4 regions of the Bacillus sp. 0209A genome follow, and region 3 is predicted to be linked to each of the others. Evidence: riboswitches for the same ligand, from Rfam matches in the RefSeq annotation. Region 3 holds a riboswitch; each other region holds the start of a gene.
What was found. Region 3 has a riboswitch for S-adenosylmethionine ahead of metN (methionine ABC transporter ATP-binding protein MetN). Riboswitches for the same ligand answer to the same signal wherever they lie in the genome.
Positions count from the first base shown of each region.

Region 1 (5,655 bases), 640 kb from region 3:
GAAAGCGAAGGGTGTCACCGGGCAGGCTGTCGTCCTAGATGGGGGCTACACCGCTCAATGATATAAAAAACACACTTGCTCCGCCATGGAATCAAGTGTGTTTTTTCTTTGCTTATTTCCAAACATCGTTAGCGATTTCAACCACATGGCGCAGCTTCGCCCATTGCTGTTCTTCGGTCAGCTTGTTGCCTTCTTCAGTGGAAGCGAATCCGCATTGAGGGCTGAGGCAAAGCTGGTCTAAGCTCACATAGCGGGACGCTTCTTCGATACGGCGTTTCACATCGTCCGGATGTTCAAGCTCGCCGAATTTAGAGGTGACTAAACCAAGGACAAGCTGAAGATCAGAGCGCTTCACATAACGGAGCGGTTCAAATCCGCCTGAGCGTGAATCATCGTATTCCAAGAACAGGCCGTCAAGGTTCAAGCCGTCAAAAATGGTTTCAGCTGCCGCGTCATAACCGCCTTCAGCTGTCCAAGTGGACTGGAAGTTGCCGCGGCAAATATGCATGGTCACCGTCAGGTCATCCGGACGATCCGCAATCGCGTCGTTAATGGATTTCGCAAACAGCTGGCGAAGCTCGTCTGGCGTTGTTCCGAATGCTTCGATTTGTTTTAAGCCTTTTTCAGATAAGAAAACAGCCCATGCCGTATCATCAAGCTGGAGGTAGCGGCAGCCTCTGTCATAAAACGCTTGAATCGCTTTTTTATATGCTTTGGATACATCATGCTGGAAAAGCTGATAGTCGTTTTTGTACGCATCCTTTTCAAGCTTTCCGCGGAAAAACAGCATATTCGGGCTTGGGATCGTCATCTTCGGCGTCGCGTCACCTGCAATGCTATGGAGAAATGAATAATCTTCAAGCATTGGGTGAGTTGAAAAGTCGATATCATCTGTGACTTTAATGCCGCGTGCTTTTGTCTGTACGTTATGAAATTGAATGCCGTGCTCAGGAATAAACGGCTCAACCCCATCCAAGTTTTCCAGAAAATCAAAATGCCACCACGCTCTGCGGAATTCGCCGTCTGTCACGACGTTCAGGCCGGTTTCCTTCTGTTTTTCCACAATGCGGATGATTTCATCGTTCTCGATCTGGCGAAGCTGTTCAGCCGTAATCTCGCCGGCGGCTTTTTGCAGCCGCGCTTTTTTGACGGGCTCAGACCTCAGCAGGCTTCCGACTTGATCCGCGCGAAATGGCGGTTTTTGTCTTTGAAGTGATTTTTGTTCTGCGGGTGTTGTTTGTTGTGGCATGTTGTTCATTCCTTCTTTCCATTCAAATATAAAAAAGCTCTTCCTTTGGATAAGGAAGAGCTTGCGTGACAATCTCAACCTTATCTTCAAGAGCAATCAATGCTCTAAAGGATTTAGCACCATTCTGTTAAACAGCGGTTGCCGGGTATCGCAGGGCCAGTCCCTCCACCTCTCTTGATAAGGAAAACCTTTTTATGAAATTTTCTGATAGTATCTATTATTCACACATTTTACATGTCTGTCAATGATAGATTATCTCCACACATCGTTGGCGATGTCGATGACGTGGCGCAGCTTCGCCCATTGCTGCATCTCTGTCAACAGATTGCCTTCTTCTGTAGAGGCGAAACCGCACTGCGGGCTGAGGCACAACTGGTCAAGGCTGACAAAGCGCGCCGCTTCATTGATTCGGCGTTTCACATCCTCAGGATTTTCGAGCTCGCCGTATTTTGATGTAATTAAGCCAAGAACAATTTGCAGATCCTTGCGTTTCACGAAACGGAGCGGATCAAAATTTCCGGAGCGATCATCATCATATTCCAAGAACAGGCCGTCCAAGTTTAAGCCGTCCAAAATCGTTTCCGCTACAGCGTCATAGCCTCCTGATGCCGCCCAAGTCGACTTGAAGTTGCCGCGGCAAATGTGCATTGTGATTGTTAAATCATCAGGGCGGTCCGCGACTGCATCGTTAATCGTTTTGGCAAACAAGGCAGGCAATGTTTCTGGATCGCCGCCGAGCGCCCGGACAACCTCTCTGCCTTTTTCCTCAAAGAAGAGAGACCATGACGTATCATCTAGCTGAAGATAGCGGCATCCAGCGTCATAGAAGGCGTTGATTGCTTTTTTGTACGCTTGGGCCAGATCATGAAAGTACTCCTCTTGATCGTCATAAATGCCTTTATCGGCCTTTTCACCGAAAAACAGCATATTCGGACTCGGAATCGTCAATTTAGGTGTCGCGTCGCCGGCAATCTCTTGTAAAAATTGATAATCAGCAAGCGCTGGGTGGTTCGTAAAATCGAGTTTTCCCGTCACTTTGATGCTGCGTGCTTTTGTTTTTACGTTATGGAACTGAATCCCTTCAGCGGGAATGAACGGTTCCACACCGTCAAGCCCTTCGAGAAAATCATAATGCCACCAAGAACGGCGAAATTCACCGTCTGTTACCACGTCGAGACCGATTTCTTTTTGTTTTTTGACAATGCGAGTGATTTCCTTGTTTTCAATCTCACGAAGCTGTTCCGCTGTGATCTCGCCGGCCGCTTTTTTCTGGCGTGCTTCTTTCACCGGAGCGGAGCGCAGTAAACTGCCGACATGATCGGCGCGGAAAGGAGCTTTGTTTTGTTTTTCTGATTTTTGTCCTGCAACATTTGTTTGTTGAGCCATGTCATTCGCCTCTTTTCTGAAATAGGGTAAGCATGAAAAAAGCTCTTCCTTTGAGTAAGGAAGAGCTTGAATGATCAAATCTCCGCCTCATCTGCAAGAACGCAATGTTCTTAAGGATTTAGCACCATTCTGTTTGAAACAGCGGTTGCCGGGTATCACAGGGCCAGTCCCTCCACCTCTCTTGATAAGGTACATCTTCATATTTACATTTTAATTATCTTAATATTATTACTTTTGAATCAATTGTCAACACTTTTTTAGAAAAGACTCTCATCTTCATCGTCATATAAGACCATATCCAACACGATAGCGATGGCCGTGCAAAGCAGCACATCTTCCTCGTTTGCAATCTGCAAATGATAGGAATCACCCCAGCTGAGCCACTTCTTACTCACCGACATCCGGACATTCTCCCCGTCAGTCAGCTGGAATTCATTCTTCCACAAGTCACCGTCAATTTGCCAGTTAAGTCCGGAAATCTCAAACTTCGGTTTGAAAAACGCTAATTTCTTCGTCACCTCACAAACCGTTTTCCCGCCAATTGAAATCACATATCGCGGCAGAAATGACATCACTTTTTGTTCAATGGAAACGAGCGTTTTCCCGGATGAATCTGTCAATTGTAATGAGTCCCCTAACGAAAAGAACCGTCCTTCGACCTTGAATCGCTCTTGTTCATCCCGGTCATAAATGTGAAATGTATCTTTAAACGAGAACATTTTTTGTTTCATAAATAAATCGATCATTGCTGCAGTCTCCTTTTGAATTTGCCTTGTAAAATATTACGGACAGGGGGCAAAAAGGTTTCAAGTCCAAATCTATGTTTCCAAAATGAAAAAAGGCTGCGTTGTTCAGCAGCCTTTTCGTTTGAAATATCGTTTTAGGAAAGATGCATCCGGCGTTTTTGGCGGATGGCGTCAAGGTCGATTAGGTTGTTATGATAAGTTGCGGCTGCTGGCAGAGGGCTTGTCTTTTGCGGTTTGCGGCGATTGTCCTTGCTGAAAGAAAAAAGAAGATAGCCGCATAATGCGATGATAATAAATAGGATCATTTTACATACCTCCCAAAAAAAGTTTTGGTATCTCTATTGTACGGATAAATTGTCAAAAAGTATTCAAAAAATTCTAAATCAATCAAAAATAAATAACTGCCCCTCTAAAACAGTTTAACCTGATGACCTGAAAATAGTCTTGAATCACGGTGAATGTTCTAGTTGATGTTTAGTTCTATAGTTACTATCGACGAGAAAATAAATTCCTTTATATAACTTTTAACCTAAAATTATGTGATTCCAACTACCTGTTTTTGGATGTTTTTTTCTTGCTTGTTTGATGTATACCCTATTTATCTTAATTAAACACAAAAAACCCAAATCACGGAGCATTTGGGCGGTACGAGGGTATGCAGATTGTGGTTTTGAGGATTTGGATGACTGATCAGAAGAAGCGTTTGAACATTTTTCTAATCTTTTGAAATGCGCTTGATTTCTTTTGTGTGTTAAGCGGCCGGGTCATGATCCATTTTTTCAATAAACTTTTTGCAGCGATTGCATGTTTTGTCATTGTTTTTCCCCCTCATCCGTTGATACTTGTTTTACGGAGGACGTATGAAAAATGTTTCATTTTCACGTAAAAAAACCAGTCCTTTTTTTAGACTGGCTTTTGGCATTATGCTTGTTCTTCAAACTGCTTTGCAATCTCAACGATGACGTTTACGGCTTTAACCATGTTGTCGGCCGAGATGTATTCAAATTTGCCGTGGAAGTTTTCGCCGCCTGTAAAGATGTTTGGCGTCGGAAGCCCCATGTAGGACAGCTGGGAACCGTCCGTGCCTCCGCGGATTGGGGAAATCTTCGGTTCGATGCCGAGGTTTTCCATCGCTTGCTTGGCGATGTTGACGATTTCGATGACAGGTTCGATTTTCTCTCTCATGTTGTAGTATTGATCGTTCATATCAAGGTGAATCCGGTCTTGCCCATATTCATTTTGAAGTTCCTCAACGACACGCTTCATCGTTGCTTTTCTGCTTTGGAATTTCTCTTTGTCAAAGTCTCTGATAATGTAGTGGAGCTTTGTTTCCTCTACATCTCCTTGAATTGACAGCAGGTGGTAGAAGCCTTCGTAGCCTTCTGTATATTCAGGCGCTTCATCTGCCGGCAGCAGGCTGTTCAGCTTCATCGCGATTTTCGCGGAATTGATCATTTTTCCTTTTGCCGTGCCGGGATGTACGTTGTTGCCTTTGACTGTGATTTTTGCGGCCGCGGCATTGAAGCTTTCGTACTCAAGTTCGCCAAGCGGGCCGCCGTCAACTGTATAGGCAAAGGACGCATTGAACCGTTTGACATCAAACTTGTGCGGTCCTCTTCCGATTTCTTCATCAGGCGTAAACGCGACTCTGATGGTGCCGTGCTTGATTTCAGGGTGTTTGATGAGGTAATCCATGGCTGTCATGATTTCGGCAATCCCGGCTTTATTGTCTGCGCCGAGCAGGGTTGTGCCGTCAGTGGTGATGAGTGTGTGGCCTTTATAGCCAGATAGCTCAGGGTATTGATCAGGTGACAGGATGACCTGCAGTTTTTCATTGAGAACGATGTCTTTTCCATCGTAGCTTTCAACGATTTGCGGATTCACGTTTTTGCCGGTAAAGTCTGTAGCGGTGTCGACGTGAGCGAGAAAGCCGATTGTCGGCACGTCTTTTTCAGTATTGGAGGGAAGAGTCGCCATCACATAACCGTTTTCGTCAATCACTGCATCCTGCATGCCGATAGATTTCAATTCATCAACAAGCATGTTTCCTAACGTCAATTGGCCGGGTGTGGAAGGGCAGGTGTCGACGGATTCATCAGACTGCGTGTCGACTTTTACGTATGTAGTAAACCGTTCAATGATTTCTTCTTTCATTTCCAATCATCTCCTTTGTCTTATCTTATCATGGCGGGACGAGAGATTTCTATTGCACAATACCGTTACGGATGGCAAACACGACTGCCTGTGTCCGGTCTTGGGCGTTGCATTTTTGCA
Region 1 covers NZ_JBAIZV010000002.1:229,652-235,306, forward strand. Annotated here, with positions in the region: gene V6D44_RS06370 (3-hydroxybutyrate dehydrogenase) at 1-61, shown strand, start outside; gene V6D44_RS06375 (5-methyltetrahydropteroyltriglutamate--homocysteine S-methyltransferase) at 113-1,249, opposite strand; SAM riboswitch class I at 1,327-1,433, opposite strand; gene V6D44_RS06380 (5-methyltetrahydropteroyltriglutamate--homocysteine S-methyltransferase) at 1,502-2,635, opposite strand; SAM riboswitch class I at 2,720-2,826, opposite strand; gene V6D44_RS06385 (LURP-one-related/scramblase family protein) at 2,893-3,381, opposite strand; partial or broken gene V6D44_RS06390 (hypothetical protein) at 3,516-3,772, opposite strand; gene V6D44_RS06395 (hypothetical protein) at 4,072-4,197, opposite strand; gene pepT (peptidase T) at 4,303-5,535, opposite strand; partial or broken gene V6D44_RS06405 (response regulator transcription factor) at 5,585-5,655, opposite strand, start outside.
Region 1: it holds a riboswitch for S-adenosylmethionine, as region 3 does, so the genes downstream of both, V6D44_RS06380 (5-methyltetrahydropteroyltriglutamate--homocysteine S-methyltransferase) here and metN (methionine ABC transporter ATP-binding protein MetN) in region 3, are expected to answer to the same signal.

Region 2 (5,655 bases), on a different contig from region 3:
AAAAACGCGCCATACCAAACAAGCAAAGCGATAAGCGATCCAATGATTGGCGAAAGCACTTTTCCCATGCCGTTTGAGGCTTCAACGAGGCCGAGCACCTTGCTTTCTTGGGCGCCTTTAAACAGATCACCCGTCAGCGCCATGGCAATCGGGCCCGTTCCGGCTGCTCCGATTCCCTGCAGCGCCCGTCCTGCCATGACCCAAGGGTATGCATTGTCAAAAAAACCTGCGGCAAAACCGGCTAACAGGCCGCCGGCACCATACAGAAATAAGCAAGGGATAATAATGATTTTCCTTGAGAATCGGTCGGCGAGATAACCGACAATCGGAATGGCAAACGCCGCAATCAAGGAAAATACTGTGATTACGAGACTGACCTGAAATTGAGATAAATGAAGTTCAGATTGCATTTTTGGCAAAATCGGAATAAGCATTGAGTTTCCAAGTGTTAATATTAAAGGGATTGAACCGATTGCAACAATCGTCATTCCGTTATTTTGTTTTGATGATTCCATCTCAGAGCACACTCCTTTTCTTCTGCTTAGAATGTCCCTGATAGCTTCATTTATTCAACGTTCAGACAGCAAAAAACCGAACAGAAAATACCTGTTCGGGAAAAAGAGGGTTAGCCGAACCCTTGTGAGATCAAGGCGAATAATTGTCCGTTTCTAGCGGGCAGTGTCTTATTTGGGTAAAGCATGAGCGGGGGCTCATCGTCTAAGTGAAAGCCCATCGCTTCCAGTCTGTCATGCAGAGTCGTGTGTTCAGCCGGTATATCGATGCGCATTGGCCCTTGTTTGCCGTCGGCCAGCCTGTTGATTAATCTTGCAGCAACGTCTGACGATGGGGCGATGAGGGGGCCGAATTTCAGATTGGCAGGTGTCTGTACAGAAAGGCCGTAGCCAATCAGCTGACCCTTGTTGTTTCTGGCGATAATACATTCCTTTGAAATGGAAATAAGCTGCTGCATAAGGTTTGATCGATCTCCGCCAAAGGCTGCCAGGTCGGCAGCGGCTAATTCTTGAAAATCTTGTTCTCTAAAGGATGCCAGTTCTGCATCAAGGTGATCTTGCTTTTCAATCGGTTGAAAACTGTGACAGCTGTACTTTCGGACTGAACCCGCCGTATGAAAACCTGCCTTTTCATAAAGCGGCAAACCTTCTTTTGTGGCGCAAAGCCTGATGGTGGTGCTTTCATCCGTTTGGCTGATACACGCGTTTACCATCCGGCGCCCGAGACCGAGCCGTTTGTATTCCTTATCCACGATGACGAGTCCGATAGAAGCAAGACGGCCAAACAAAAACAAGCCGATACAGGAGATGATGTCTCCGCGGACATTTTGATAACCGAAAAAGCGTCCTTGTTGGAAAAGCATTTTCAGCTCTTGTTCGCCATAATCCGGCCACCCGGCTTGCCTGCAAAGCCGCAATAGGCCGGGAATATGTTCTTCATGAAGCTCAATCAGCTCTTCCATTACCTTCACACAGTTCACCTGCTTGTTCCGAGTTTTTTGTACATGACGATATGTGTGCCAATGCCGGGAACTTCAAATGGTTCGCCAAGTTCCTTCCAGCCAAGCTTTGCGTAGTAGCCTTTGACATGGTATCTTGCATTGCACCAGACCGCCTGTACGCCTCTCTCGGCCAGTTTCTCCTCCGCGTGTTTGATCAGCGCGCTGCCGGCTTTTTGTTCGCGATATCCTTCAAGCGTCGCCATGCCTCTCAGCTGGTATGCGGAGGTGGCTGTTAATAATGGCTGATGTTGAGGGGAAAAAGAAGCGATGCTGATGAGCGTTCCTTCAAAAAATACACCGAGATGAAAAGCGCCTTCCGCACGGTCCTGTTCATATTTGCATTGTTCGATGGATTGATGGGGACGCAGGATGCGCTGCCGGATGTCGTATGTATCTTCCGCGGAAATGGTTTTAACTTCAAGCATGATGTTCCTCCTCTTAAAAAGTTTTCTATATCGTAACATGAATCCGATTAGAAAAGACTGCCTGATTGACTCAGGCAGCCATATTTAACGCAAATAAATATTTTGGCGTTGTTCGTCTTTTTGCTGTATATACGAGGTGAGCTCAGCGGTTAAGTCAGATCTGAGAAAAGGCGTAATCAAGTAGATGCCGTTAAACAGCTCGCATGCCGCATCCAGCAGGGAGCGTGCAATTGCGAGACCTTCCGCTTTTTGCTTCTCTTTATCCTCACCTGCAAGAGCCATTTTTTCGCGAATGGAGTCTGACAGCTTAATCCCGGGAATTTCATTGTGGATGAATTCAGCATTCCGGCTGCTTGTGAGCGGCATAATGCCGATATAGATGGGCGTCTTCAGATGCTTTGTTTCGTTATGGATATCGACAAGCTGCTGCTCGGAATAGACAGGCTGTGAAACAAAATAATCGGCGCCGCAATCTATTTTTTTCTCCAGCCGTTTTACCGCTTTATCCAGATGGCGGACATTAGGATTAAATGCGGCGGCGACTGAGAAATTCGTTTTCTTGCCAAGTGGTTTTCCAGACAGGGACAGCCCTTCATTGAACTGTTTGATCAGCCTGATTAAATCAAAGGATGTTAAATCATAAACAGACGTCGCCCCCGGGAAATCCCCGATTTTAGAAGGGTCGCCTGTAATGGCCAGCACGTCATTCAGCCCTAACGTATCAAGGCCCATTAAATGTGACTGCAAGCCAATAATGTTTCGGTCACGGCACGTAATATGGACAAGGGAGCGCATATCGAGCTGCTGCTTCACAAGGGCGCCGCAGGCAACATTGCTGATCCGCGGAGTCGCCAAGGAATTATCAGCGAGCGTCAGGGCGTCGATTCCCGCTTCTTTTAATTCAGCAGCGGCGGACAAAAACTTGTCAAAACTCAATTTTTTCGGCGGATCCAGCTCTACGATGATGGAGCGTTTTTCCGCCGCGATCTCATTCAGGCCGGGCTCTGTCCGCTCATGCTGAACAGAGATAAATTCTTTCGCCCGGGTTTTGACTTCTTTTTCCGTAATCGGAGCAAGCCCGCCAACCGCTTCCGCCATCGCGCGGATATGATTCGGCGTGGTGCCGCAGCAGCCGCCGATAATCCGCGCGCCTTGCTTGCGGAATTCTGACGCGCTGTTTTGAAAATACGTGTCGTCAGTTTCATAGACGAGCCGTCCCTCTTCAAGCGAAGGAAGACTGCTGTTCGGATAAACTGATAAGAACACGTCATCAAAAATCGGCACTTCGCTGAGCGCTTCAATCATATGATAAGGGCCGAGCCGGCAGTTAATGCCGACGATATCAGCCCCGAGATCCGCAATCGATCGCAATGCTTCAGAAAGAGGAGTTCCGTCCTGCAGTACGCCTTGCTCATGCATAGAGACATTGAGCATAATCGGAAGCCCAGTCTCTTTGCGCGCGATTTTCAGCACTTCACGGGCTTCTTCCAAATCATAATACGTTTCTAACAGCAAGCCATCCGGCTCTTCATGCAGCAGCAGGTACAGCTGCTCGCGAAAACTGCGTTTGATTTCGTCAAGGCTGTACGCGTTTTTATTAAATGTGCGGATGCCGCCCATCGTCCCGAGGACGTACGCATCTCCTGCTGAAGCCCGCGCGATTCTTACTGCCTCTTGATTCATCTTTTTAATGTCATCCTCAAGCCCGTGTCTCGATAATTTAATATAATTGGCCCCGTACGTATTCGTTTGAATGATGTCGGCTCCCGCCTCAACGTACGCTTTATGTATGCGCTGAATTTCCTCCGGCTTCGAAATGTTGAGCTCCTCGAAACATCTGTCAATGCCATAGGAGTAGAGGAGCGTTCCCATGGCGCCGTCACCGATTAACACCTGTTTTTGCAAATCTTCTAAAAGTCCCATTGTCTGCCTCCTTTATTCACATTCAGCAAGGAAAAAAGAGAAATAAAAAAAGTCCTCTTAAGAAGAAGACTTTGTCAGTGATTTTGTCTCTTCTTATCTTCCAAGCTGTTCGAGCTTGCTGGATTTAGCACCTTGGTCATGGCTGATCGCCATTACACCGGTTGCTGAAGCTTCGTCGGGCCAGTCCCTCTGCTTCTCTTGATAAGAACGGATATGAAGTTTTCGTGTTCAGGAAATGCCAAAAGATTCCGGGCTTTTTCCCTTTCTCCAAATTTACCGAAAATAAAGACAATAATCAATAGGATTCAGAAAATTTATCTGAAATTTATAAATTGAACGTCAATCGGCAGATCTGCGTCCCGCACAGCTGAGATAATCTGCTGCAGGTCATCCTTGTTTTTTCCGGTGACGCGCACTTGATCATCCTGCACTTGAGACTTTACTTTCAGTCCGGAGTTTTTGATGATCATATTGACTTTTTTGGCATTATCTTTGTCAATGCCTTGAACAAGCTTTGCGCGCTGGCGCACCGTTCCGCCGAACGCGTTTTCAATCTTGCCGTAATCAATGTTTTTTGTCGGCACGTTTCGTTTAATCAATTTACTGACCAGCACATCTTTCAGCTGGCTTAATTTGAATTCGTCATCGGAAACAAGGACAAGCTCCTCTTTATCTAAAGAAATGTCGCTTTTGCTTCCTTTAAAGTCATAGCGTGTGCTGATTTCCTTCAATGCGATTTGGATCGCGTTTTGCACCTCAGGCAATTCCACCTTGGATACAATATCAAATGAACTTTCTTTTGCCATATGAAAACCTCCATAACATTTAACTTATGTGTTGATTATAGTAGAATAAAGAGAAACTTCCAACAGAACAAAGAATCAATTTGTGATGATTGGAAAAAATGTTAACAGCATCCGCAGAAAAATAAGCGGAACAGGAAGGACGATAGCATGAGACCAGGGCAGCAATTAACCTTGAGTATAGATCACCAAACGGACTTCGGTTACTTTTTAACCGACGGAGAAGACACGATTCTCTTACATAACAGTGAAATAACTGAGGATATCGAGGACAGAGACGAAGTAGAGGTTTTTATATACGTCGATCAGCAGGAAAGGCTTGCGGCCACGATGAGAATTCCGGTCATCAGCGCGGATGAGTACGGCTGGGTCGAAGTGGTGGATAAAGTGGAAGATATGGGTGTATTCGTTGATGTCGGTTTATCTAAGGACGCGCTTGTTGCAACTGAGCATTTGCCGCCATACGAAGATGTGTGGCCGCAAAAAGGCGACAAGCTCTACTGTATGCTGAAAGTGACGAACCGGGGGCGCATGTTTGCCAAACCAGCGCCGGAAGACATCATCAGCGAACTGTTTACCGATGCCTCAGAGGATCTGATGAATAAAGAGCTGACAGGTACGGTGTATAGACTGATCGCAACAGGTTCATTCATTATCACGGACGACGGTATCCGCGGTTTTATCCATCCGTCAGAAAGAAAAGAGGAGCCAAGACTCGGTTCAAGAATCACGGGACGGGTGATTCAAGTAAAAGAAGACGGTTCAGTCAATATGTCGCTGCTTCCGAGAAAACAGGATGCATTGTCTGTAGATGCCGAGTACATTCTGACGTATATAAGAACAAGAAACGGCGCTATGCCTTACGGCGACAAAAGCCAGCCTGACGATATCAGAGAACGTTTTAACATGAGCAAGGCCGCTTTTAAACGCGCGCTCGGCCATTTAATGAAAAATGGAAAAGTGTATCAGGAAGACGGATGGACATACGAGA
Region 2 covers NZ_JBAIZV010000001.1:888,734-894,388, reverse strand. Annotated here, with positions in the region: gene V6D44_RS03995 (MFS transporter) at 1-515, opposite strand, end outside; gene V6D44_RS03990 (GNAT family N-acetyltransferase) at 626-1,483, opposite strand; gene V6D44_RS03985 (GNAT family N-acetyltransferase) at 1,489-1,938, opposite strand; gene V6D44_RS03980 (bifunctional homocysteine S-methyltransferase/methylenetetrahydrofolate reductase) at 2,023-3,861, opposite strand; SAM riboswitch class I at 3,952-4,069, opposite strand; gene V6D44_RS03975 (YajQ family cyclic di-GMP-binding protein) at 4,176-4,667, opposite strand; partial or broken gene V6D44_RS03970 (CvfB family protein) at 4,766-5,655, shown strand, end outside.
Region 2: it holds a riboswitch for S-adenosylmethionine, as region 3 does, so the genes downstream of both, V6D44_RS03980 (bifunctional homocysteine S-methyltransferase/methylenetetrahydrofolate reductase) here and metN (methionine ABC transporter ATP-binding protein MetN) in region 3, are expected to answer to the same signal.

Region 3 (5,655 bases):
CGGCGCAAAAGGTGCTGTATACTGAAATTTTCGTTCAGGAGGCCTTTAACGAAATTGAAGCGCACGCGAAGGAATCCCTCATCGCAATGGAAGAAGGAGATTCACTCCGCATGATGCTTTCCGCTCTGCGCAAGCTGACGCGCGTAACACCTAAAAACGTGATTCAGAAAAAACGCGAAGCGGCAGCGGGCGTTTTTGAGGCTGAAAAATATATTGTCTGATTGGCGAAGAGCTCCGCATGCGCGGAGCTCTCAGCGTGTCGACAAACCCTCGCATTCGTTGTCAGTCCTGCGCGTTGGTGCTCACGAATGACGAAAGGAACGGCGGCTAAATGCTTAGGCGTCCTGCCTAAACACCGCCGTCATCACATCCTGTGAAAGTCTGCCAATGCTCGTCCTTCCTAGACTACAAGGGTTTTCAATCACGCTGAATAGATGACAAAATCCTAAAACAAAACCCGTTTTAGGATTTTGTCAACAATTTGAGGGCTCCGCATGCGGAGCCCTTTCAAAGAAGCACTGTTTTAGGTTTTTAAAACAAACTGTGTTAAAATAACCTCGATTATTTTATTGAGGGGGAAGAAGATGTCGTTAACTTTTTACTGGTACCCTAAATGCGGAACGTGCCGCAAAGCAAAGAAATGGCTTGAAGAGCATGGAAAAGAAATCAACGAAATACATATTGCAGAGCAGCCTCCAAGCAAAGAAGAACTAAAAGCGCTTTATGAAAAAAGCGGACTGGATCTCAAAAAATTTTTCAACACGAGCGGCATGAAATACCGCGAGCTCAATCTCAAGGAAAAGCTGTATCACATGTCGGAGGACGAACAGCTTGAACTGCTGGCTTCAGACGGAATGCTGATCAAACGACCGCTTACAACAGACGGCGAAAAAGTGACAGCCGGTTTTAAAGAAGACCAATTTGAAGAAAACTGGGCTTAATGTCAATTTTTTTTGAAAAGTATGGTATCTTCTTATTATAGTGCTGTAAAAAATGGAGGGATTCAATTGAGCATACCTAAAGATTTGCGTTACTCAGGAGAACACGAGTGGGTAAAAGTTGAAGGAGAAAAAGCCAGAATCGGGATTACGCATTTTGCCCAGTCCGAGCTAGGCGATATCGTGTTTGTCGAACTTCCTGAAGTGGGCGCTGAAATCAAAGCGGACGAGCCATTCGGCAGTGTTGAATCCGTTAAAACGGTATCTGAGCTTTATGCGCCGATTAACGGAACTGTTGTGGAAATTAACGAAGATCTTGATGACAGTCCGGAATTCGTAAACGAATCTCCGTACGAAAAAGCATGGATGATCGTCGTTGAGCCGTCTGACGCTTCTGAAATTGAAAAACTGATGACAGCAGAGCAATACGAAGAGATGACACAGGAAGACTAAAGCAGGATAGCTGTAAAGGCAATTGGACACGCTAACGTTATGGGAGGTGTCCAATATGGCTTTCAGCAAACAAAAGCTCGATGTCACCAATGATGTGACAGGCCGCTTTCAACATGGCCGGCTCTCGTTATATCATGAAAATGAGAGGATCGGCCAAATGACAAGCATGAATGAATATGAGCTTAAGTCCGGTTATTCCTTTGAAAATGAGAAATTTTATAAGACAGCCGATGTGGTCTCGGGAAACGACGCAAAATATGTGGATTGTGACTACGAAAACGGCTGGTGTTAATGTTGGCGGTGAATTTCACTGCCTTCTTTTACAATCTGAACGTTTCAAATTTGACGCGGCAGGTGAAGAAGATGAAGATGGATGAGCTGGAAAAGGTTATGATTGTCGAAGGGAAATCAGATAAAGAGAAAATCGAAAGCGTCCTGGATGAACCGGTGCGCATTATCTGCACAAACGGAACAATCAGCCAGCTGAGGCTTGAGGAATTGGCTGACGAGCTTTATGATAAAGACGTCTATATATTAGTGGATGCTGACGAATCAGGCGAGAAATTGAGAAAACAACTGAAAAGAGAATTTAACGAAGCCTGCCATCTGCATATCGACAGAGCCTATAAAGAAGTGGCGGCTGCGCCCAGACACCACGTCGCCTCTGTATTGCTGCGCGCGAATCTGAATGTCCATACTATTTTTCTTGAAAGAAAGTCCCGAGGTGTATAGCATGAAAGAACTCCAGGAACACGAGCTTGAGCACATTGCTGATGATGTGTATCTTCTGTATTTATATACTCCGTTTTGCGGCACTTGCCAGCTTGCAAGCAAAATGCTGACAGTGGTGAAAGAAATGCTGCCTGATGTCGCCTTCTATCAAAACAATGTCAATTACTCTCCGACATTCGCAAAAGCCTATCAAATTGAAAGCGTCCCTTGTTTTCTGCTGTTTAAAGGAGGAAAAGTGGTTGAAAGAGGATATGCGTTTCATTCCGTTTCTTATTTATATGAGCTGATCAAACAAAAATCATCTTCCGCATCCCATTTATGACATATTTCTCAGCGCATTCCAATGAAATTGTCGTTCGTTTTATAAAGGGGTTCGTGCGCCAGAGAGAGAAATGTCTATGTATGACCAACAAATAGGAGGTTGTACATATGGAGAAAGCGGAAGTTTTGGAAGATGAGTATCAGCATCTGTTTTTAAAACCCCTTTTGAGCGCTTCAACATTGCTTATTACCTTCCAAGGAGAAACAGAAGCCTTAACCGTCTCAATAAACGAACAGGGAGAAATGAAAAAAATTTCTCCGCGCCAACCGTCCAACCTGACCTTTTACGGAAACCAATCCGAAATCATTCATTTATTGCACGGAGACATTTCCCTTCAGCATCTGATTCAGAGCGGAAGCCTAAAAGTCAAGGGGTCCTTCAGAGCCCTGTTAAAGCTTGAAGCGATTCTTTGGCTGACGAATGGTTTTTTTCAGAGGATTGTGAATAATTAAAAAATAGCAAATTATTATAATAGTAAAAGTTGACATCATTTATTTTATTGACATGCAATCATCCGCCATGCTATTCTACATTAAGAATTTCCGGACGAAAAAGACTATATATTTCTCTTATCAAGAGAGGTGGAGGGAAGTGCCCTATGAAGCCCGGCAACCATCAACACTGTTGAAATGGTGCCAATTCACACGAAGCGTTCAGCTTTGAAAGATGAGAGAAAGGCATTTTATATAAGCCTTTCTGCTCAAGTGTGCAGAAAGGTTTTTCTTTTGCAGAAAACCCCGGAAGATTTCTTAGAATAGTGTTAAGGCAGGTGATTGCTTTGATCAATCTTCAAGATGTTTCAAAAGTGTATAAGTCGAAACATGGAGATGTCAATGCTGTCCAAAATGTCTCGCTTTCCATTAAAAAAGGTGAGATTTTTGGAATTATAGGATATAGCGGAGCTGGTAAAAGTTCCTTAATCCGTCTGCTGAACGGCCTTGAGAAACCAACCTCAGGAACCGTGGAAGTGGCGGGAACCAAGATTAATGAAGTAAACGGACGCGGGTTAAGAAACGCACGCCATGACATCAGCATGATTTTCCAGCACTTCAATTTGCTTTGGTCGCGGACCGTCAGAGATAACATCATGTTTCCTCTGGAAATTGCCGGGGTGAAAAAGAGCGAGCGTATCAAGCGCGCCAATGAACTGATTAAACTGGTAGGTTTAGAAGGAAAAGAAAAATCTTATCCGTCTCAGCTGAGCGGCGGACAAAAGCAGCGTGTCGGAATCGCCAGAGCGCTCGCAAACAATCCGAAGGTTCTCCTTTGTGATGAAGCGACATCAGCACTAGATCCGCAAACGACAGATTCAATTTTGGATCTATTGTCCGATATTAATGATAGACTCGGTTTGACAATTGTGCTGATCACGCACGAAATGCATGTGATCCGCAAAATCTGCAACAGAGTCGCTGTCATGGAAAACGGAAAGGTTGTGGAAGAAGGCGAAGTTCTCGATGTCTTCAAAAACCCGAAGGAAGACATGACAAAACGGTTTGTTCAGCAGGTGACAGAGCCGGAAGAAACGAAAGAAACGCTTCAGCACCTTCTTGATGAAACAGCATCAGGAAAAATGGTTCAGCTCACATTTGTCGGTGATTCGGCTGAACAGCCTCTGATTACAGAGATGATCAGAAACTTTAATGTCAGCGTCAATATTCTGCAAGGGAAAATCTCGCAGACGAAGGATGGAGCCTACGGTTCACTGTTTATCCATATTGACGGAGACGAGGAAGAAGTGCAAAACGTGATCGGGTTTATTAATGACAAACAGGTGAAAGCAGAGGTGATCACGAATGTTTGAAAAATACTTCCCGAACGTTGATTTAACAGAATTGTGGAACGCGACATATGAAACCCTTTATATGACGCTGATCTCTTTGCTGTTTGCTTTTGTCATCGGGGTGATTCTCGGCTTGCTGCTCTTTTTGACAAGTAAAGGGAGCCTCTGGCAGAATAAAACGATCAACTCTGTGATTGCGGCCGTTGTCAACATATTCAGGTCGATTCCGTTCCTTATTTTAATTATTTTACTGCTAGGATTTACGAAGTTTTTGGTCGGCACGATCTTAGGGCCAAACGCCGCATTGCCGGCGCTGGTTATCGGCTCGGCACCGTTTTACGCGCGCCTTGCTGAAATCGCGCTCCGTGAGGTGGATAAAGGTGTTATTGAAGCCGCTAAATCAATGGGAGCTAAGACGTCTACGATTATTTTCAAAGTGCTGCTTCCGGAATCTATGCCGGCTCTTATTTCTGGTATCACGGTTACGGCGATCGCTTTGATCGGCTCAACGGCAATAGCCGGAGCCATCGGTTCAGGCGGCCTTGGAAACCTTGCGTACGTAGAAGGCTATCAGTCGAATAATACTGATGTGACCTTCGTTGCTACTGTGTTTATTTTAATCATCGTGTTTATTATTCAAATCATCGGTGATGTCATAACAAATATTATAGACAAACGATAAGGGAGGATTTACATTGAAAAAGCTATTTTTAGGTGCATTACTGCTTGTATTTGCAGGAGTTATGGCTGCCTGCGGTTCGAATAACGCCGAATCTGGTAAGAAAGAAATTGTCGTTGCTGCGACAAAAACACCGCATGCGGAAATTTTAAAAGAAGCTGAACCACTGTTGAAAGAAAAAGGCTACACGCTGAAAGTGAAAGTGCTTAGTGATTACAAGATGTACAACAAAGCTTTAGCTGATAAAGAAGTGGATGCGAACTACTTCCAGCACATTCCTTACCTTGACCAAGAAATGAAAGAAAACACAGATTACAAACTTGTGAATGCCGGTGCTGTTCACTTAGAGCCATTTGGTATTTACTCTAAAAAATACAAATCACTGAAAGACCTTCCAGACGGCGCGACCATTATCCTGACAAACAACGTCGCTGAACAAGGCCGTATGCTTGCAATGCTTGAAAATGCTGGATTAATCACACTTGATTCTAAAGTCGAAACAGTTGACGCAACATTGAAAGACATTAAGAAAAACCCGAAAAATCTTGAATTCAAAAAGGTAGCGCCTGAATTAACGGCAAAAGCATATGATAACAAAGAAGGAGACGCGGTCTTCATCAATGTAAACTATGCGATCCAAAGTAAATTAAATCCTAAAAAAGACGCGATTGAAGTGGAAGCAACGAAAAACAACCCATACGCTAACATCATCGCAGTAAGAAAAGGCGAAGAAGATTCTGACAAGATT
Region 3 covers NZ_JBAIZV010000002.1:872,384-878,038, forward strand. Annotated here, with positions in the region: gene fadE (acyl-CoA dehydrogenase FadE) at 1-221, shown strand, start outside; gene V6D44_RS09585 (arsenate reductase family protein) at 585-941, shown strand; gene gcvH (glycine cleavage system protein GcvH) at 1,008-1,391, shown strand; gene V6D44_RS09595 (YusG family protein) at 1,447-1,683, shown strand; gene V6D44_RS09600 (toprim domain-containing protein) at 1,761-2,123, shown strand; gene V6D44_RS09605 (thioredoxin family protein) at 2,125-2,445, shown strand; gene V6D44_RS09610 (SCP2 sterol-binding domain-containing protein) at 2,553-2,897, shown strand; SAM riboswitch class I at 3,012-3,118, shown strand; gene metN (methionine ABC transporter ATP-binding protein MetN) at 3,224-4,249, shown strand; gene metP (methionine ABC transporter permease MetP) at 4,242-4,910, shown strand; gene metQ (methionine ABC transporter substrate-binding lipoprotein MetQ) at 4,924-5,655, shown strand, end outside.

Region 4 (5,655 bases), on a different contig from region 3:
GAAGAGCTCGTCCGCACCTTCACCTGATAAAGCAACCGTTACATGTTTTTTCGCTTCTTTTGCAACAAAGTACAATGGAATCGCTGCCGGATCAGCAAGCGGATCATCAAAATGCCATACGATCTTTGGAAGCTCGTTCATGTATTCCTCAGGCGAAATGACTTTGCTGATATTCTCAATGCCTAACGCCGCGGCGGTTTCTTTCGCTACATCAACTTCACTGAAGCCCTGCTGCTCAAATCCGACAGAGAATGTTTTTAAGCTCGGATGCAATTCCTTCGCTACAGATACAATAAAGGAAGAATCAATTCCGCCAGACAGGAATGAACCGACAGGAACGTCACTTCTCATATGAACATTTACAGAGTCATAGATCGCGTCTCTAACTTCTTTCACAAGCTTATCTTCTTCAGTCTGAACTGGTTTGAAGTTCGCTTTGAAATACGTTTTGAATGTGATATCGCCATCTGGGCGGATTGTAAACTGTGAACCCGGCTCTATTTTTTTCACATTGGCATCAAGCGTGTTTGGTTCAGGAACGAATTGGAATGACATGTACTGCTGCAATGCCTCTTTATCTATTTCAATATCATTTTGAGCAACCATTAAACTTTTTCTCTCTGAGGCAAAATAAACCTGATCATTGATCGTTGTGTAATACAATGGTTTAATGCCGAACGGATCTCTTGCTCCATACAGCACATGATCGTTTTTATTCCAAATCAGAAAGGCAAACATACCGCGCAGTTTGGACGCGGCTTCTTCTTTGTAGTGACGATAAGTCGCAAGAAGAACCTCTGTGTCCGAATCCGTGTTGAATGTATACCCCTTTGCTTCAAGTTCTTCTCTCAGTTCAATATAGTTATAGATTTCTCCGTTAAAGATAATCCAATAGGTTTCATCTTCATATGATAAAGGCTGTCCGCCATTTTCTACATCAATAATGCTGAGCCGTCTGAATCCGAATCCAACGTGCTCATCATGGAAATATCCATCACTGTCAGGACCGCGGTGAACGATCATTTGGTTCATTTGTTTGATTAGTTCTTCTTGATCAGCGGTTTGAGCTAACGGATGCTTGTTAAAAACCCCGACAAATCCACACATAGTATTGCCTCCATAATTAAAATTGTCATCATTGAACCCCTATTTATAGACGCTGTGAATAGTATTTGGTTTCACAGTTATGTAAAAATATAAACATGAATACAACGATAAAAAAAGGAAAGCCGCTTAACCAGTAAGCGGCTATAAAATTATTCTCCTAACGCTTCTTTGCGCAGCTGCTCCGCTTTGTCTGTACGCTCCCACGGAAGATCAACATCGTGACGTCCGAAGTGGCCGTACGCAGCAGTTTGTTTGTAGATCGGACGGCGTAAATCAAGCATTTTGATAATGCCGGCAGGTCGTAAATCAAAGTTATTGCGAACAACTTCAATCAGTTTTTCCTCAGAAGCTTTTCCGGAACCGAATGTGTTGATTGAGATTGACACAGGCTGTGCAACACCGATCGCGTAAGCAAGCTGCACTTCGCAAGAATCAGCAAGCTCAGCCGCAACGATGTTTTTCGCAACGTATCTCGCTGCATAAGCAGCAGAACGGTCTACCTTCGTCGCATCCTTGCCTGAGAACGCGCCTCCGCCGTGGCGTGCATAGCCGCCATACGTATCAACGATGATTTTGCGTCCTGTAAGTCCCGCATCCCCTTGAGGGCCTCCGATAACGAAACGTCCTGTAGGGTTGATGAAATATTTTGTTTCTTCATCAATCAGCTCTTCAGGAACAACCGGATTGATAACATGTTCTTTAATGTTGCGCTGGATTTGCTCAAGCGTAATTTCAGGGTGGTGCTGAGTTGAAATAACAATCGCGTCAATACGGACAGGTTTGTTATTTTCATCGTATTCAACGGTTACTTGTGTTTTGCCGTCAGGGCGAAGGTACGGAAGAATATCTTCTTTACGGACTTCACTCAGGCGGCGGGCCAATTTATGAGCAAGTGAAATCGGAAGAGGCATAAGCTCTTTCGTTTCGTTGCACGCATAACCGAACATTAAACCTTGGTCACCCGCACCGATCGCTTCAATTTCTTCATCGCTCATTGTGCCTTCACGGGCTTCAAGCGCTTGGTCTACACCCATCGCGATATCAGCAGACTGCTCGTCAATTGATGTTAAAACCGCACAAGTTTCCGCATCAAATCCGTATTTCGCACGTGTGTATCCGATTTCTTTAATGGTTTGACGAACCGTCTTCGGAATGTCAACATACGTAGATGTTGTGATCTCTCCGCTGACAAGAACCAAACCGGTTGTCACTGACGTTTCACAAGCCACACGCGCGTTAGGGTCTTTCTTTAAAATTTCATCTAAAATGCTGTCAGAAATCTGGTCGCAGATTTTATCCGGATGTCCCTCCGTAACAGATTCTGATGTAAATAAACGACGATTTTTACTCATGATTTGCTTCCTCCTGCACAAGGCCTCCCGATAGACCTTGTATATATGATACGGAACTCGCTCCCTCTTATACAATGTAACGTTATATTAGAGAATGTTAATTGGCATATTTTATGAAATAAAAAAACCTTTTCCATCGAGGAAAGGGTTTGGTCTTTGTGCCTTTCACTCTTATCGCTCAAGGAATCATACAACCTTGCAACAGGTTAGCACCTTGGTTGTCTCACACAGCTGAACCTAATAAATAACAGAGAAACCGGTTGCTGGGCTTCATAGGGCCTGTCCCTCCGCCAGCTCGGGATAAGAGTATCCGCTCAATGAAATATCTTATCGTAAAAGGGTTTGCAATGTCAATATGATTCAGAAGAAATAGGCACCTATATCAAGGGAAAACAATGGAAACGCACACACAAAAAACGATAAATAGTATAGACTATTTGAAAATATATGTTATACTAATTCACAATTAGCAAAACACAAAAAACGATAAAGGAAGGTTTCATATGAACTCAGTTGATTTAACCGCTGATTTACAAGCCTTATTAACAAGTCCAAATGTGTGTCATAATTTATCAGCAGCACAGCTTACAGAAAAAGCACTGTCCCGAAACGAAGGCATTTTAACATCCACGGGTGCCGTTCGGGCGACAACAGGCGCTTACACAGGACGTTCGCCTAAAGACAAATTCATCGTGCAGGAAGAAAGCACGAAAAATAAGATCGATTGGGGTACGGTGAATCAGCCGATTTCAGAAGAAGCGTTTGAGCGGCTCTACACAAAAGTTGTCAGCTATCTGAAACAGCGGGATGAGCTATTTGTTTTTGAAGGATTTGCCGGAGCAGATGAAAAATACAGACTGCCGATTACCGTCGTGAATGAGTTCGCTTGGCACAATTTATTCGCCAGACAGCTGTTTATCCGCCCGGAAGGCCATGATAAGAAAACAGTTGAACAGCCGTTTACCATTCTTTCCGCTCCGCATTTTAAAGCAGATCCAAAAACAGACGGCACACATTCCGAAACGTTTATTATTGTCTCTTTCGAAAAGCGGACGATTTTAATCGGCGGAACAGAGTATGCCGGAGAGATGAAGAAATCCATTTTCTCTATTATGAATTTCCTGCTCCCCGAAAGAGATATTCTATCCATGCACTGCTCTGCCAATGTCGGTCAAAAAGGCGATGTCGCCCTTTTCTTCGGACTCTCTGGAACAGGTAAGACCACCCTGTCAGCCGATGCTGACCGCAAGCTGATCGGCGACGATGAACACGGCTGGTCTGACACAGGCGTCTTTAATATTGAAGGCGGGTGCTACGCCAAATGCATTCATTTAAGCGAGGAAAAGGAGCCTCAAATCTTTAACGCGATCCGCTTCGGGTCTGTTCTCGAAAATGTTGTTGTTGATGAAGAGACACGCGAAGCCAATTATGATGATTCCTTCTATACCGAAAACACGCGGGCGGCTTACCCGATTCATATGATTGACAACATCGTCACACCAAGCATGGCAGGCCATCCTTCAGCCATTGTATTTTTGACGGCTGATGCATTCGGAGTCCTGCCGCCGATCAGCAAACTGACGAAGGAGCAGGCGATGTACCATTTCTTGAGCGGTTATACGAGCAAGCTTGCTGGAACCGAACGCGGTGTAACGTCTCCTGAAACGACGTTCTCCACATGTTTCGGCTCACCATTCCTGCCGCTTCCTGCCCATGTCTATGCTGAAATGCTAGGCAACAAGATCGATGAACACGGCGCAGACGTTTTCTTGGTCAATACCGGCTGGACCGGCGGCGGCTACGGCACAGGCGAACGTATGAAGCTTTCTTACACGAGAGCGATGGTCAAAGCAGCGATTGAAGGCAAATTAGAAAATGCAGAAATGACGACTGACGATATTTTCGGCCTGCATATTCCGGTTCACGTTCCCGGCGTACCTGATCAGATCCTTCAGCCGGAAAACACATGGAACAACAAGGAAGAATTCAGAGAAAAAGCGATCTACCTCGCAAATGAATTCAAAGAGAATTTTAAAAAGTTCGCACATACAGATGCCATTGCGCAGGCAGGCGGCCCTCTCGTTTAAAAAGCAAAAGCCAAGAGCATTTACGCTCTTGGCTTGTTTTAATTGACAGAATGCAGGGACGTCAGCTTGTACGTAATAATGGTCCGGCCGTCTTCCCATTGAAGCTTCTGCACTTCAGCTGTGCCCGACTTTTCGCCGAACTTTGTTTTACGCACGTCCATCGGAATCTCCATCGGATACACACGATATCCGTCTTTTTCCAACGTGAATATATTTTCATCTATGCGAACTTCTTTTCCTTTTGTCACAATCAGTGTATTAAATTCAACAGGCATTCCCAAAGTGAAATCCCCTTTCGTTCTCTTTTTTCTTTATCATAACATATTTCACCGTCAGCGGTTTTTCATCCATTGTGTCAGCTGCCGCACGATACGCCGGTTTTCTTTTGGCGGAAAATAATGTGTGAATTTACTGTAGTACCACGTCTCCACCGGCTTATGCAGCTGTTTTAGCTTCTCTTCAAATAAATAGGAATGCCGAATCGAAACATTTTGGTCTTTTTCTCCATGGATTAACAGCACGGGAGCCTGAATTTTGTTTATTTGGTCAAACGGTGTTCTCCATTTATATGCCTCAGGCACCTTTTTCGGTGTTCCCCCGATGACTCTTTTCATCATTCGCCGCAAATCGTGCCGCTCCTCATATGTAAGGATCATATCGCTGACGCCTCCCCAGGAAACGAATGAAGCCGCATGCCGGCCCATTTCAATCGCAGTGAGCATTCCCATCATTCCGCCGCGGGAAAAGCCGAAAATATGGATTCTGTCCTTTTTGACATTCGGATGCTGCTGAAGCAGGCGAAAAGCAGAAAAAGCATCCTCCCTGTCTTCTCCGGCAAAATCCTCGTTGCCCTCGCCTCCTTGATTTCCTCTGTAGAATGGAGCAAACACAACAAATCCTTGGGACGCAAACTGGATAATCCGGCCCGGCCGAACCATGCCCACGCTTTTAATCCCGCCGCGCAAATATAAAAATCCGTCATACTGTCCCGGTGCCGCCGGCTCAGCAAGAAGCCCCTTTATCCGTAAGCCATTTGAAAGATAACAGATCGTATACAGATGCACATGCTGACTTGGCGACGGAAATCTTCTTTTCTCAACAATCAAAGC
Region 4 covers NZ_JBAIZV010000006.1:41,918-47,572, reverse strand. Annotated here, with positions in the region: gene asnB (asparagine synthase (glutamine-hydrolyzing)) at 1-1,107, opposite strand, end outside; gene metK (methionine adenosyltransferase) at 1,257-2,459, opposite strand; SAM riboswitch class I at 2,628-2,766, opposite strand; gene pckA (phosphoenolpyruvate carboxykinase (ATP)) at 2,963-4,546, shown strand; gene V6D44_RS18325 (DUF2584 domain-containing protein) at 4,585-4,827, opposite strand; gene V6D44_RS18320 (alpha/beta hydrolase family protein) at 4,879-5,652, opposite strand.
Region 4: it holds a riboswitch for S-adenosylmethionine, as region 3 does, so the genes downstream of both, metK (methionine adenosyltransferase) here and metN (methionine ABC transporter ATP-binding protein MetN) in region 3, are expected to answer to the same signal.